Regions from separate parts of the Antricoccus suffuscus genome, predicted to be linked through region 1. Evidence: riboswitches for the same ligand, from Rfam matches in the RefSeq annotation. Region 1 holds a riboswitch; the other holds the start of a gene.

The links. A riboswitch is a leader RNA that binds a small molecule or an ion and turns the genes downstream of it on or off. The one in region 1 is predicted to bind S-adenosylmethionine.
Region 2: another riboswitch for S-adenosylmethionine. It lies ahead of CLV47_RS07025 (aminotransferase class V-fold PLP-dependent enzyme); the one in region 1 lies ahead of CLV47_RS18910 (bifunctional o-acetylhomoserine/o-acetylserine sulfhydrylase).

What each region holds. Positions count from the first base shown of each region.
Region 1 covers NZ_PVUE01000021.1:54,497-62,043, forward strand. Annotated here, with positions in the region: gene CLV47_RS18890 (ABC transporter permease) at 1-130, shown strand, start outside; gene CLV47_RS18895 (MDR family MFS transporter) at 181-1,938, opposite strand; gene CLV47_RS18900 (MarR family winged helix-turn-helix transcriptional regulator) at 1,974-2,459, opposite strand; gene metX (homoserine O-acetyltransferase MetX) at 2,573-3,736, opposite strand; gene CLV47_RS18910 (bifunctional o-acetylhomoserine/o-acetylserine sulfhydrylase) at 3,765-5,087, opposite strand; SAM riboswitch class IV at 5,268-5,381, opposite strand; gene CLV47_RS18915 (cold-shock protein) at 5,743-5,946, shown strand; gene CLV47_RS18920 (amidase) at 6,010-7,431, opposite strand.
Region 2 covers NZ_PVUE01000004.1:128,542-136,088, forward strand. Annotated here, with positions in the region: gene CLV47_RS07015 (hypothetical protein) at 1-2,143, opposite strand, end outside; gene CLV47_RS07020 (MBL fold metallo-hydrolase) at 2,168-2,968, opposite strand; SAM riboswitch class IV at 3,067-3,183, shown strand; gene CLV47_RS07025 (aminotransferase class V-fold PLP-dependent enzyme) at 3,254-4,639, shown strand; gene CLV47_RS07030 (PPOX class F420-dependent oxidoreductase) at 4,736-5,218, opposite strand; gene CLV47_RS07035 (enoyl-CoA hydratase/isomerase family protein) at 5,464-6,216, shown strand; gene CLV47_RS07040 (alpha/beta hydrolase family protein) at 6,231-6,863, shown strand; gene CLV47_RS07045 (hypothetical protein) at 7,062-7,547, shown strand, end outside.

The sequences.
Region 1 (7,547 bases):
GGTGGGCATGCTCGGCGTACCCCCGGACACGAGTCAGATGATCCGCGGCGTGTCCTTTGCCCTGGCCTACGCCGCGATCTTGCTCGCGCTTGCCTTCCGGCATTTCCACAAGAAGGACGTCACGTCGTAACTAGGGTCCGGACGGACGACCGCAAGCTCGCAGTTGCGAGATTTCCGACGTTAAGCGAGACCCTCGGCGCGCGCTTCCTTCATGCGATCGGCCATCGCGCTGGAGTTACGCATCGGCAGTTGCTTGACCAACAGCGCAAACAGGAAGCCGACAATCATGACCGGGATCGCGAAGTGGTACACCGCTTGCATCGCTTCGACGAACGCGTCGAGGATGCCGTCCTTCAGCCCCGGGGAAAGGTGACCGACGCTGTTGATCGCGTCCGTGCTCGCCAGCAGCTTCTGTAGCTCGTTTGCGGTCACGTCTGGCATCGCGAGAAGCTGTTTGGCGCCCTCGACTTGGGCCTGGCTCACGCCAGGCGGCAGTTGACCGGAGGCGGCAGCCTGAACCAGCTGGTGTGCCTGTGCGATCTTCTGCTCGATGCCGGGTTTGGCCGCTGCAAGCGGAGCGGCTACCGATGTCACGAACGTGCCGTTGAGGATGGACCCGAAGATTGCGACGCCCATCGTGCCGCCCAGCTGCCGCATAAACGTCCCGGTCGACGTGACGACGGCGAGGTCCCGCCCGGTGACCGCGTTCTGAGCGGCCAGCACCAGGTTCTGCATGCAGCAGCCGAGCCCGAGGCCGAGGACGAGCATGTAGAGACTGAACACCCACATCGACGTACCGCGCTCGACCGTGCTGAACAAGAACATTGCCAGGACCAAGATCGCGGTGCCGCCGACGATGAACATCTTGTACTTGCCGAGCTTGGTGATCAGGTTGCCCGAGCCGATCGACGCCGACATGATTCCAACGACCATCGGGATGATCGCGAGGCCGGCTTCGGTCGCGCTGAGCCCCTTCTCGATCTGCAGGTACTGCGAGACGTAGATGATCGCGCCGAACATGCCGAAACCGATCACGACGCCGACGATCGTCGTGGTCGTGACTACCTTGTTCTGGAAGATCCGCAGCGGCAAAATAGGATCGTCGACGCGGAACTCCCACCAGATAAAGATGGCCGTAAGGGCTGCGGCGACGACGAAGTAGGTGATGATCGAGGTCGAACCCCACCCGTCGCTGTTGCCGAACTCGAGCGCAAGCAGCAAGCTCGATACCGCGCCCACGAGCAGGGCAGCGCCGAAGTAGTCGATCTTGACCTTCTGGTGGTGATGCGGCAAATGCAGGTGCTTGACGACGAGGTAGATCGCGACGAGCCCGACGGGGATGTTGACCCAGAAACACCAGCGCCACGACACCGAGTCGGTGAGAAACCCGCCAAGCAGCGGGCCCACCACAGACGAGAGGCCAAAGACCGCGCCGAAATAGCCCTGGTATTTGCCGCGCTGCCGTGGCGGCACGATGTCGGAGATGATGATGAATGCTAGCGGCATGAGACCACCCGCGCCGAGGCCCTGAACGCCGCGGAAGATGATCAGCTGCGTCATGTTCTGGCTGAACGCCGCCAGCACCGAGCCGACCAAGAAGACGCCGATGCTGAACAAGAAGACCGGGCGCCGACCGAAGATGTCCGAGACCTTGCCGTACAGCGGAGTCGACGCGGTCGCGAGCAGCATGTACGCCGTCACGACCCACGGGATCGCCTCAAACGCCTTGAAGTCGCCCGCGATGGTCTTCAGCGCGGTAGAGACAATGGTCTGGTCGAGCGCGGCGAGAAACATGCCGGCCAGCAGGCCGAACAGGATCGCCATGATCTGCTTGTGCGAGAACTCGCCGGATTCTTCGACGGTCGCGTCAGGTGCGGTGGTCACGAGTGCTCCATGTGAAATGTAAAGACAGTGGTCGGGTCGGGAGGTGCCTCTCACGCGACGCTCTGAGGACGTGCGTAAAGCGCCTTCGCTTAGGTCGTCTTATGCGGTACGGCGTGCATATGCCGGGCAGCGGTGGTCTGTAGGTCCGCAGCGAGCCGGCCGAGGATGGCCCGCAACTCGCGGCGATCTTCCTCGTTCCAGCCGCTGATCGCCGATCCCAGCTCCTCGCGCCGGACGTGCTCTGCGTGTGCGAGCATGGCGCTCCCTTTGGCGCTGAGCCGCATGAGATGCGCTCGTCCGTCGGCGGGGTCTGGGCTGCGTTCGACGAGGTCGTCCTCTTCGAGTTTCTTGATGTGCCGGCTGATGGTCGAGATGTCGAGCCCGCAGAACTCGGCCACGGACGACGGTCGTGACTTGTCAAAGTGCCGAATGGAGGTGAGCACCATTAGCGCTCCCTTATCCAAGGCCATGCTCTCGAACCCCTTGTGCACCGCGCGTACGACGCTCAGAAGACTGCGCACGATGTCGTCTAGAGCATCAGTGTCTTCGGGGTCGGGGTGGGTTGCTTGTGTCACGCAAGTAAGTATGCGGCCCGATAATTGCGTTTCGCAACTTAATTCTCGGCATTGTGTGGCGCCTCACCGGGTCCGGCTAACATGCAATAAACGCCCGATGGCGCAACGAGGATTCAGTCGGCGCCGAGGGCGTTTTTGATGATGGCGCCGATCATGTCCAACTCGATCAGGAAACCGTCGTGACCGTACGGCGAGTCGAGGATTGTCAGGTCGTTTTTGCCTTTTGGCGCGAACTTCGCGAGCTCTTCGGACAACCGAACGGGGTACAGCCGATCGGTGTTGACCGCGACGATGTGCAACTGCGCGGTGACCTTGGCAAGCGCGGCCGCCAAGCCTCCGCGGCCACGACCGATATCGTGCGAGTTCATCGACTCGGTGAGTACGACGTAGGAGCCGGCGTCGAAACGACCGACCAGCTTGTCCCGGTGGTGGTCGAGGTAGGACTCGATCGCATATCGGCCGCCGCCGCCAAGGGGATCTTCGCCGGGTTGCGCCTCACGGCCGAAGCGGGTCGCAAGCTCGTATTCGGAGCGGTAGGTCACGTGCGCAATGGATCGTGCGATGCCCAGGCCGACCGTGGGCGCGTCGCCGGACTCGTAGTAGTCGCCGCCGCACCACAGCGGATCAGACTTGATCGCCGCGATTTGCGGTGCGCACCAGGCGATCTGGTCGCTCGTTGCGTAGGCGGTCGACGCGAGTATGACCGACGACTGGACGCGATCTGGATACATGATCGGCCATTCGATGGCGCGCATGCCGCCCATCGATCCGCCGACGACTGCGGCGAACTTGGTGATGCGTAGCTGGTCGGCGAGCAGTGCCTCGACGCGCACCTGGTCGCGGATGGTGATGAACGGGAATCGACTGCCCCAGGGAGTGCCGTCCGGGGCTGGAGACGATGGGCCCGTCGTACCTTGGCACCCGCCGAGCACGTTAGAGGCGACGACGTACCACTTGTCGGTGTCGAGGTATCGCCCCGGACCGATCAAACCGTCCCACCAGCCCGGTGTCGGCTGACCTTCGGCCGCTGGCCCGTCGACGTGCGCGTCGCCGGTCAGTGCGTGTTCGATGAGTACGGCGTTGTCGCCGGCGGCGTTAAGGGTGCCCCACGACTCGTAGGCGACCCGGACCGACGGGAGTACGCCGCCACGTTCGAGCTCAACGGCGCCGATGTCGACGAACTTGCGGGCTGCAACCGGATCGCCCTCACGCCAACCGCCGACGTGCGTCCCCCGGCGCACGGCGTTCGGCGAGTTGTATGTGGGGCGATCCGCCACAGATGTCATTCTCCTGAGTCGACTCTCGTTAGAGCGCGGCCGCGCTGAACCCGGTCTCGAGGTCAGCGAGGATGTCGTCGATGTTTTCGATTCCTACCGACAGGCGGACCAGCCCGGGAGTGACTCCCGAGGTCGCCTGCTCCTCTGGAGTGAGCTGGCTATGCGTCGTGGACGCGGGGTGGATTACTAGTGAGCGCACGTCTCCGATGTTAGCGACGTGACTGTGCAGCTCCAGCGCCTCGACGAACTTCTTACCCGCATCGACGCCGCCCTTGATCTCGAACGACACAATCGCGCCGGAGCCCTTGGGTACGTACTTCTTGGCCAGCTCGTAGGACGGGCTGGACTCCAGGCTGCCCCAGAACACCTTCTCGACCTCGCTGCGTGTCTCAAGCCAGTTGGCTACCTTGCGCGCATTCTCGACATGCCGCTCGACGCGCAGACTCAGCGTCTCGATGCCCTGCGCGATAAGGAAAGCATTGAATGGCGACACGGCCGCGCCGGTGTCGCGCAGCAGTTGTACGCGCGCCTTGAGGATGTACGACAGGTTGGCGCCGAACGCGGAGCCGACCCCCAGATCCTTGGCGTAGGTCAGCCCGTTGTAGCTCGGGTCCGGCGTGTTGAAGTTAGGGAAGCGTTCGGGGTACTGCGCATAGTCGAAGTTGCCGGAGTCGACGATTGCGCCGGCGATTGAGGTGCCGTGGCCGCCGAGGTACTTGGTGGCCGAGTGGATGACGACGTCGGCGCCATGCTCGATCGGACGCAGGAGGTACGGCGTGGCGACGGTGTTGTCGACGATGAGCGGCGCACCGAAATCGTGCGCGATCTTCGCGATGCCCTCGATGTCGAGCACCTCGCTGCGCGGGTTGGCGATGGTCTCGAAGAAGAAGGCCTTCGTGTTGTCCTGAATTGCGCTCTTCCACGACTCAAGGTCGGTCGGGTTTTCCACGAACGTCGTCTCGATGCCGAACTTCTTGAACGTGTAGTGCAACAGGTTGTAGGTGCCGCCGTACAGGCTCGGCGAGGCCACGATATGGCCACCGTTTTCAACGACGTTGAGCAGGGCGAGCACTTCGGCGGCCTGGCCGGAGGCGACGAGGAGCGCACCGACACCACCTTCGAGTGCGGCGATGCGCTGCTCGACCGCGTCGGTCGTCGGATTCATGATGCGGGTGTAGATGTTGCCGAACTCGGAAAGCCCAAACAGGTTCGCGGCGTGCTCGGTGTCTTTGAAGACGTACGACGTGGTCTGGTAGATCGGCAGCGCGCGCGACCCGGTCGTCGGATCCGCCTCCTGCCCGGCGTGGATCTGCTTGGTCTCAAAGGCCCAATTGGCTGCTTCGTTGCTCATTGCGTGTTGTCTTCCTTCGTGTTTCTGGTGCGCCAGAACTGGCGTCGAGGTGTTACTCGTACGAAATGGATTGGGTGCTGCGCGGACGCCTCGGGCATGGAGATGCGAGGCGTCGTACGCGCTATCTACAGAGGGTGCTCACTGTGACTCCCGAAGATCTGGGGCCACTGCGTATTGAGAGGCCCGCGCTTGCGTTTGTCGGTCGACATTCGCCTGGTCTTCACCCGGAGCACCCCACCGCGGTTGGAGGGTTGCCGTCCAGCAAGCCGGGGCTCTGCACTGGAACTCATAACCTGCCGTCGATGTTAGCCCATTGCGGTGTGCCCGTGCCACGGGTACCGACCGAATGTGGGCCGAATGACTGCGTGGCGTGAGCGCGCGAGAACGCCTTGTGCGCAGGTTGTCACCGAGAAAGGCGTTGCCCGTTTCGTTATCTTGTCGCGATTGTTTACCTGGGCCAAACCTGTAACGTGAGGCTTGGTCGTAGTTCAGCAAGTCGTGTGCGTTACCGCGCTAGACGTTGGGCAGGCGGTTGACGGGCACGGAAGTGACCAGCGATACCGGTCCAGGGTCATGCAAGTGTAGTGCGGGACGGATGAGCAAGGCCCCGGTTCTGCAAGGTGTGGAATCCGGATCGCACAACGTAGGAGTGCACGTGGCACAGGGAACCGTGAAGTGGTTCAACGCGGAAAAAGGCTTCGGCTTTATCGCAGTTGACGGTGGGCAAGATGTCTTCGTTCACCACTCGGCAATTCAGATGGATGGCTACCGCGCCCTCGAAGAGGGACAGCGCGTGGAGTTCGAAGTGACCCAGAGTGAGAAGGGTCCGCAGGCGGACCAAGTCCGGGTTGCTGGCTAACGACCGGAAACTTCGTAAGTATCAAAGGCCTACCCGGCCCGCCGGGTAGGCCTTTGAGTTCGCTCAACCAGCGAGATTTAGTCGGCTTCCGCGATCGGACAGTTCGTTGAAGCCGCCGGCGGCGTTTTCGTATGCCGCGGCCGCGCGCAGCACAAGTGCATCTTCGTGCCGTCGTCCGACGATCTGCAGACCCACGGGCAGCCCGTTGCTGAGTCCACACGGCACCGAGGCCGCTGGCTGTTGCGTGAAGTTGAAGGGATAGCAGAACGGGCTCCACGTCATCCACCGCTTCTCCTTCCAATCGGGCGGGACTTCGTGTCCGACCTCGAACGCGGTACACGGCAACGTCGGTGTGATTAGTAGGTCGTAGTCCTGATGGAAGCGGCCCAACCGCTCGGAGAACGAGTCGCGGTAGTGCATCGCCAGCAGGTACTCGACGCCCGTGACCTCGCGGCCCTTGGCAGCCATAGCCTTGATCGGTTTGTCGAACAGGTCGCGCTTGTCGGCCGGCGTCTGCTCGACTACTTTCGCGATCCCGGTATTCCAGATGACGCCGAAGGCTTCCGGGCCGCCGGTGAGATCGGGGAAGGCCTCGGTAACCTCGGCGCCGAGGCCTTGGAATACGTCGGCGGTGGCGGCGACGAGTGCGCGGACTTCTGGATCGATGTGGTCGGTGCCGAAGTCGGCCGTAAAGGCGATCCGCAGGCCTTTCAGCGACGAGATGTCGAGAGAGTCGTCGTACGCCGCGGTCGCCGACGGGTAGGACGTGCCATCGCGCGGATCGGGCGCGGCGAGCACGTTGAGTAGCAGCCCGGCGTCGCGAACCGTGCGGGCCATCGGGCCTTTATGGGACATGCCGATGAATGGGCCACCCTGAAATGCCGCGACCCGGCCGTACGTCGGCTTGATGCCTGCCAGCCCGGTGAAACTGCAAGGGATACGAATGGATCCGCCGCCGTCCGAACCTACGGCCAGTGGTCCGACTCCGGCTGCGAGAGCCGCCGACGCGCCACCGCTGGAGCCGCCGGGGGTGACGTCGAGATTCCACGGGTTGCGGGTGATGCCGGTGAGCGGACTGTCGGTGACGCCTTTGTGCGCGTAGTCCGGCAGCGTGGTCTTGCCGAACAGTACGGCGCCGGCCTCCTTAAGCCGCGTGACCGGGGGAGCGTCCTCGGTTACCGGTGTATCTGACGTGGTCAAGGAGCCGTTGCGGCAGGGAAAGCCGGCGACCGGGATGTTGTCCTTGATCGAGACCGGCACGCCATCCAGGGGGCCGATCGGCGAGCCCGTCCGCCAACGTTTCTCGGACGCCTTCGCCGCGGCCAGCGCGGAATCGTCCATGACGACATTGAAGGCATTGATCTTCGGGTTGACCTCGGCCAGCCGATCGAGGGTCGCCCTCGTCGCTTCCACCGGCGACAGCTCGCCGGATTGATAGAGCGCGGTCAGTTCGGTCGTCGTGAGATACGCGATCTGGGTCGTCATAGAGATCTCCAAGCGCGGCAGCAGTTTTGATGGTCTGCTTAGACAACTGCAAATCGCAGGCGCAAGCAACCCAGCGCGAGCGCGACGAGTGCGATCCGGCAGCCACACGCGCTCGG
Region 2 (7,547 bases), on a different contig from region 1:
CCAGCCCGGCGGCGATCCAGCCCCACGGCGGCGACGGCGGGTCGTACGTCGTACGGTTGACGTTGTCGATCGAGCCGTCCGCGCCGAGCCGGTCATAGAGCAACGCGAGTTGCCGAACGAGCGGGGCGTTACCGGCCTCGCTGTTCCCCAGACCCGTGTAGTCGTCGATGAGGGAGTACCGGTCGTAGTCACCTTCCTGGACACTTGACCCGATCTCCGCCGAGTCGACCTCACCGTCCTTGATCACGAAGACGACCGCGTCCGGGTAGTTCTTGGCCATGTTGTAGGCCAGGTCGGAGTTGTACTCACCCGATTTGTTGCTGACCGCGACCAGCATGCCGCGATCGCCCACGATGTGCCGCAGTGCCTTGACGTCGACGCCGTCCACGCCGACGGTCATGATGTTCGACGTGCTCAGGGCTGTGACGTTCATGTCCGGATGGTCGTCCATATTCGCTTCGCGGACCTTGTTGAGGAGTAAGAACCCGCCAACGAGACCGCCGATGACGCAGACCGTGATCAGCCAGCCCCTGATTTGATTGTGCATCTTCGTCTGCCGCTCGCGGTCCTCTTTGACGGTGGCCGGGTCCGGCGCGGTGCGCAGAGTTGCCGGCATCGTCTGCGTCGGCCCGGCTTCGGGTCGGTCGAGCGCCGCGGCGGCCTTATCCAGGGCGTGCCAGATCGTGTCCGCCAGATGTTCGGCTCGCTTGTGGCTCTTGTCCACGTTGATGCCGCGCAGGGTGAGCAGGTCGGCGTACGCGCTATCTAGTAGGTGCTGCACCGAGGCCGGTTTGTCGAGGCTGCCGTCCTTGCCGAGGTACGGCGCACTCGAGAGGTCGAGATAGCTGGCGGCGAATCCGCCCGCCACCCGGTCGCGCCAGTGTTGACCGTTTAGCTCGGCGGCGTTCGGGCGTTTCGAGAGCAGAAAATCGACGCCGAAACCGGCCGCAATGACAAGCGACGTGGCCAGGAGCAGATACGACGCCCACCGCGGGAAGCCAGGCTTCGGCAGGACCGGCAGGGGGCGCGCGAACGCGTGACTTTCGGTGGCGGACGCGTCGATGCTGGTGATCCAGTCGAGGATCTTCCCGGCGTGCTGCTGCGAGGCCTCGTCGAGTGCGAAGCCGCCCAGACCGTACGTCTGGATCATGGCGTCGACCATCGTCTGCCGGTTGATGCCTGCCGATTCGACCCACTTGCCGGTCATCACCAGGATGGCGTCGTGAGGGTACTTCTTCTTCAGGGCCGCGGTGTAGTCGATCGCGGTGCCCGGCTTCGCGAACGGGAGGATGACAACTTTGAGTTTCTTGCCGGGTGCGACGTCGCCCCAGGCCTTGTTGTACTTGGGTTTGTGTTTGATGGACGGGTCGACGTAGAGGTTGCCGGAGTTCAATTTTTTGGTGATCGGGGCGAGTTCGGCACTTGTGGGCGCTCGAGTGTCGGTCAGCGCCAGGTCCTTTGCTGTGGTCGCACCGCTGCCCGGCGGGTACTCACGCGGCTGATCGTTTTTGTTCGCGTGTTGGACCGATTCCGTCGCGACGTAGATCACCGATGGGGTCATGTCCGCGGTGCGCATCACCTCACGCATCGGGATTCCGCCCTGCGGCGTCGTACGGATATATAGGTCCGGTCCGGGCAAGTACGCCGCCTGACCGTGAACCATGATGACAGTTAGCCCGCGCTTGGCAGCCCAGAACTTCTGCACCGTGTTGTCGCGGACTCGGGTCTTCTCGACGGCCCCAAGCGGGGTCGGTGGGGTGACCACAACGACGAGATTGCTCCCCGCGATGGCCGCCTCGACAGCCGCGTCATCGAGGTAGGTCTGCGCACCTGGCATTCGCACTATCTGGCCGCCGGAGTCGTGCCCTTTAACCGCGGCGAGGAAGTCGTCGGCGCTCCACGAGGGTTCTTGTTCGGCGGCGCCGCTGTTGAAGCGCGACGTACTGCCGGCCGGGTCCGAGGAAAGTCGGTCCAGTGCGGACGACGAGTCTGACGGGTCGAATGGCGCCGACGGCCCGAAGGTGAGTATGCCGATCCCCGCGACGATCCCGAATACGACGTACAAGGCGAGGACTACCCGCAGCGTCGATGCCCACGGGCCCCGATGGGCGGGCCGTGGTGGCTTACGACGTTTAGATCTCACTCATTGGATGGTAGCGACCGGAGGTCAACGCCCGACGCGTTCCCATCGTCGTACCCCGTCACTCTTGAGGATTCGCCCGAAGGCGAGGTCCGGAAAGTGTCCCGCGGCCACGAGGTCGGCCTTCGCTAGCGCTTCGTCGGCGATCGCATTGCGTACGGCGCTGGCCATCGCGGCGTCGACGTCGTACACCGCCTGCCAGTCGGGTTCGGACAGTTCGACGACCGAGTGCACGATGTCGCCGAGCAGTAGCGCGCGCTGCCCCTCGCTGGAGATGATGAACAGCGTCGTACCGGGAGTGTGCCCGGGCGCCGGCCGCGCGTCGAGGCCGGGCGCGACAGTGTGTTCGGCGTCGAACAGTTCCAACTGCGGCTCGATCGGTTTCAGTTTCTTGACCGCGCCCGGTACGGCGTCGTCGGCGGTCACGAAGTGTGCCCAGTCCGCGGCGTGCGCGCGATATGTCGCGTTCGGGAAGATCACCTGACCTTTCGACGTCGCCCAGCCCACGTGGTCGTAGTGCAGGTGCGTGAACAGAACGTCGGTGACATCGGCGGGCTCGACGCCGTACCCGCGCAGACTGTCAAGGAATCCACCGACCTGGACGTCGTCGGCCTTGATGGTGCCGAGTCCGGTGTCGATGACGATGATGCGGCCACCGGTGCGGATCAGGAACCCGCCGGCGGTCATGTGCAACGCTCCACTGTCGTCGAGGAGTTCGCTGTGACACGCCCAGGCGTCGTCTACGCCGGGCCGACTGAGGATGTCACGGGCCGGCGCCTGCATGGAACCGTCGATGACGGGGAGTACGTCGAGCTGACCGATCTTCATATATACCTCCGAAGTTTGCCTGTTTCATGAATGTAGTCGCCGGCTCCGACGTACCCCGAGTTGACGCGTCACGGGCACGTCTGTCACTATCTTCCCCAGGTCATGAGTACCAGCGTCAAGCCCCGGCTCGCTGGTCGGCAACCCTCCACCGCGGTGGGGTGCTCCGGGTGACGACCAGGCCGTACCTCCAAAACCGGAGGCGGCAAGCGCGGACTCCGAGGACGTCGGTTCTCTCATCCTGAGTTGGATTTCCTACGAGTCCCTTATCCCGAGGGATGTTTTGAGATGACTTCTGTACTCCCAGCTGTCCAGTTCGATGATGCGTTGCATTACCGCGATCCTGAGCTGAACCGCGATTCCGTGCCGGCTTGCGCCGCGGCTCCGGCATGCGACACGCCGTACGCGCGGGTCTCGGGCAGCGACCTTGAAGTCCCGTTGGTGCCCGGCGGCACCATCCGGTATGCCAACTTCGACTATGCCGCAAGCGCTCCCGCCCTCTCTGAGGTCACCGACCGGATCGCCGAACTGCTGCCGTTTTACGCGAGTGTGCATCGCGGCGCGGGCTACGCCTCGCGCGTGTCGACTGCGGCGTACGAAGATGCTCGTGCATCTGTGGCCAGGTTTATCGGGGCGTGCGACGACCAGGTCGTCGTGTTCACCCGCAACACCACCGACTCACTGAATCTTCTTGCCGGCTGCGTGCCGGGGGAGACCGTCGTACTCGACGTCGAGCATCATGCAAACCTGCTGCCTTGGCGTGATGCGCGCATCGTTGAGGCGGCCGGAACTATTGATGAGACGTGCGAGCGGTTGTCCGACGAACTGACCGTCCGCCCAGCGGCGTTGCTTGCTGTCACCGGGGCCTCGAACGTGACTGGTGAGGTGTTGCCGATCGCGCGTCTCGCTGAGATCGCGCATCGCTGCGGTGCAAGGATTGTGGTCGACGGCGCGCAGCTCGTGCCGCACCGCCGGGTGGACTTGGCGGAGTGCGGTGTCGACTATCTAGCGTTCTCCGGACACAAGCTTTATGCGCCATTTGGTGCCGGCGTACTGGTCGGACGGCGCGATTGGCTCGACGATGCTCCGCCGTACCTCGCAGGCGGTGGCGCAGTGATCAACGTGACGGTCGGCGAGGCGATCTGGGCTTCGGCTCCTGCCCGGCACGAGGCCGGGTCTCCCAACGTGCTCGGGGCAGCGGCGATCGCGGCTGCGTGCGACGCGCTCTCGGCACATGACGGCGGGCCGCGCGAGGCCGCGCTGCGCGACCGTTTGTTGGCCGGATTAGCTGGTATCAAAGGGATCGACGTACTTCGTATCTGGGATGACTCGCGCGAATCGGTCGGGATCGTCGCTTTCACGGTCGCCGGCTACGCGCCCGGTCAGGTGGCCGCGTACCTCTCGGCCGAGCATGGGATCGGCGTACGAGATGGACGGTTTTGTGCGCATCCATTGCTGGCGCGCTTTGGTAACGGCGTCGGCGCCGTACGGGCAAGTCTTGGGTTGGGCTCTACGGCGGGCGACGTGGACCGGCTCGTCGCCGCACTCGGTGAGCTAGTGGCGCGGGGTCCGCGCTGGACATACGAGTGCTCCGACGGTCCGTGGAATCCGGTGCCTGAGACGCGCGCGTTCCCGGCGTCCGCAGTCGGCTCCGCAGGGGCGTCACTCTGCTGACGCACGGGCCGCGGGCTAGTCCTCTTGGCGGAGGTTATACGTGTTGGCCGCAATAGCCGCCAACGCGGATGACGTCCTTCGTTACGTCACACGTCGCTACGACTGGGCGTCCAGTCGAGCGGCGACATCGGCCGGGAAGCCGCCGGTCGCGATCGGCCCCCAGCGGGTTGGCGTCACCCGGATCAGCGACTTGTTCTGGACCTTCATCGCCTCGCGGTACTCGTCCCAGTCGGAGTGCTCTCCTGATATAGAGCGGAAGTAGTCGACCAGGCCGTCGAGCGCGTCCGGCATATGGAGGACCTCCGCGTCGCCGTCGACCTGAACGAATGGGCCGTTCCATTCGTCGGAAATCACGCAGATAGAAACCTGGGGGCGGCGTTCGGCGTTGCGGGTCTTGGCCCGCCCCGGGTATGTCGCGATCACGATCCGGCCGCCCTTGTCGACGCCGCCGGTGACCGGCGAGATTTGCGGCGTACCGTCGGCGCGTGTCGTGCTCAGCACCAGTCGGTGACGCGGTCGCACGAACTCCAGGAGCTCATCGAGTCCGACAGTGTCCGAGGTCGCGATGCTTCTAGCCATGCAACAACCCTAGCCCAGCGCGCTCGTCAGAACGGTCGCGGCGATCTGCGGCGTATCTCTGTGAGCCCGACAAATGACCGCAGCGCACGTGTCCGATCCGCGTGCTGGTTTCGGCGTCCGCGCAAGGAAGGCGAGTCGGGCGGTACAGAACCTTGGTCCGTTCGTGTACCGCCGAGACTCATCGGCCGACAGCCGTGGCAAGATCGGCACGTCGTACTGATGAGAACCGAGAGGACCAGATAGCCATGGGCGCACCGCTTGTTGAGGATGTCGACGGCATCCGCTGGATCACGCTAAACCGGCCCGAGATCCTCAATGCCACCACCCTCGACGACCTGCGGGTCATCACCAAGGCGGTCAACGAGTCCGATGGGACTGTCCGCGGCATCGTCCTGACTGGCGCCGGCGACCGCTCGTTCTCAGCCGGCATGCACACCGACACGTTCCACGGTCTCAACCGGCGGGAAGCGTTCGACGCGATCAGTGTCGTCGCGGAGTGTCTGACCGCCGTACGCACCTCACCGAAGCCCGTGATTGCCGTTATTAACGGATTCTGTCTGGGTGCGGCGTTCGAAATGGTGATGTCCGCCGACATCCGCGTTGCGCACGACAAGGTCCTGTTCGGGCTGCCCGAGGTCAAGCTGGGTATTCCGTCCATCGCGGACGCGTCGCTGCTGCAGGAGTACGTCGGCCTCGGCTTCGCCAAGGAGTTCCTGCTGACCGGTGACAACTACCCGGCCACGCAGGCTCCGCTGTCGAGCATCGTGAACAGCTTCGTCGCGCCCGAGGATCTCAAGACCGAGGCAATGCGTTTCATGGACAAACTTTCCGGCCACACGCCAGTCGCGATCGCGGCTCAGAAAGGCCTCATCGAAACCTGGCTCAACACCCCGCTCGCGGTGGGGATCGAGCGTAGCCGCGATGTCTTCGCCGACGTTTTCGTCGACCCGTCGACCGCCAAAGCCATCACCGATTACCGCGCGAGCCTGAAGAAGTAGTCAGGGGCGGCCCGATGAACCGCCGAGTCATCGACATCGATACGCCGACCGGGCCTGCCCGTGCACACGTCACTCGCCCGCCGCGGGCTGTCGGCACGCTGGTCCTCGGGCACGGCGCTGGCGGCGGCATCGGCGCGTCTGATCTTGCCGCGATCGCCGACGCCGTACCGCTGGCCGGGTGGGCCGTCGTACTCGTCGAGATGCCGTGGCGGGTCGCCGGCAAGAAGGTCGCGACTCCGCCGAAGACGCTCGACGCAGGATGGTTGCCGATCGTGGCGTCGTTGATGAGCGGTCGCGGGAAGCTACCGCGGCCGCTGGTTGTCGGTGGCCGCAGCGCGGGTGCGCGCGTGGCCTGCCGTACGGCGCAGGAGGTCGGCGCGGACGGCGTACTGTGTCTGTCGTTTCCGCTGCATCCGCCTGGTAAGCCGGAGAAGTCGCGAGCCTCGGAGCTGCGGCTGCCGTTGGAAGCCGGCTTGCCGCTGCACGTCGTACAGGGTGCGCGTGACCCATTTGGTACGCCGGATGACGTGCGCGCCGAACTACCCGATCCGTCGTACGTCACGGCGGCGGCCGGCACGCATAGCTTCGGCAAACACCCGACGGACGTGACAGCCGCCGTACTCGCCTGGCTCGCCGGCGCCTTCTAACCCACCGCTCGATCCGTCACCTATGTCCGGCGATCCGTCACCTATGTCCGCTCGTCCGTCACGTATGTCCGCTCGTCCGTCACGTATGTCGGCTCGTCCGTCACGTATGCCTTCGCATTTGTCCACAGCTCGGCGTGTCGTCCACAGAATCTGACATCTGATGCGCCCCTCTCGGGTGTTTCGCAGTGGAATCCTCGTATGTCTCTTATCAACGACGGAATGCCGTTCATCAGTCTGGAACACCTAGAGTTCGGCATGACCCGCAAGGAGTTGCGCGACGCGGTTCGTGAGCGTGCGCTACGTCGGCTATTTCGTGGCGTGTACGTCGATGCATCGGTGCCCGACAGCCGAGAACTTCGGGTAACCGGGATAAGGCTCGTCGCCCCTCCACACGCGATCATCTGCGACGGATCCGCGTCCTGGATTTACGGCGTCGATACGTTTCGGCCAAGCGATTGGTTTCGGCTGACCCCGTCAGTCGTAATTCCGCATGGGTCGTCCCGTGTCCGGCACCCCAACGTTGACTGCCGAGAGGCATTCATCGACCCAAATGACGTCATGGAGATCGACTCACTGCTCATCACGACACCTCTGAGAACCACCGCTGACCTGCTGCGACAGATGCGACGACCGTACGCTCTCGCCGCAGCCGACGGATTGGCCAGGGCTAAATTGGTCTGTGTC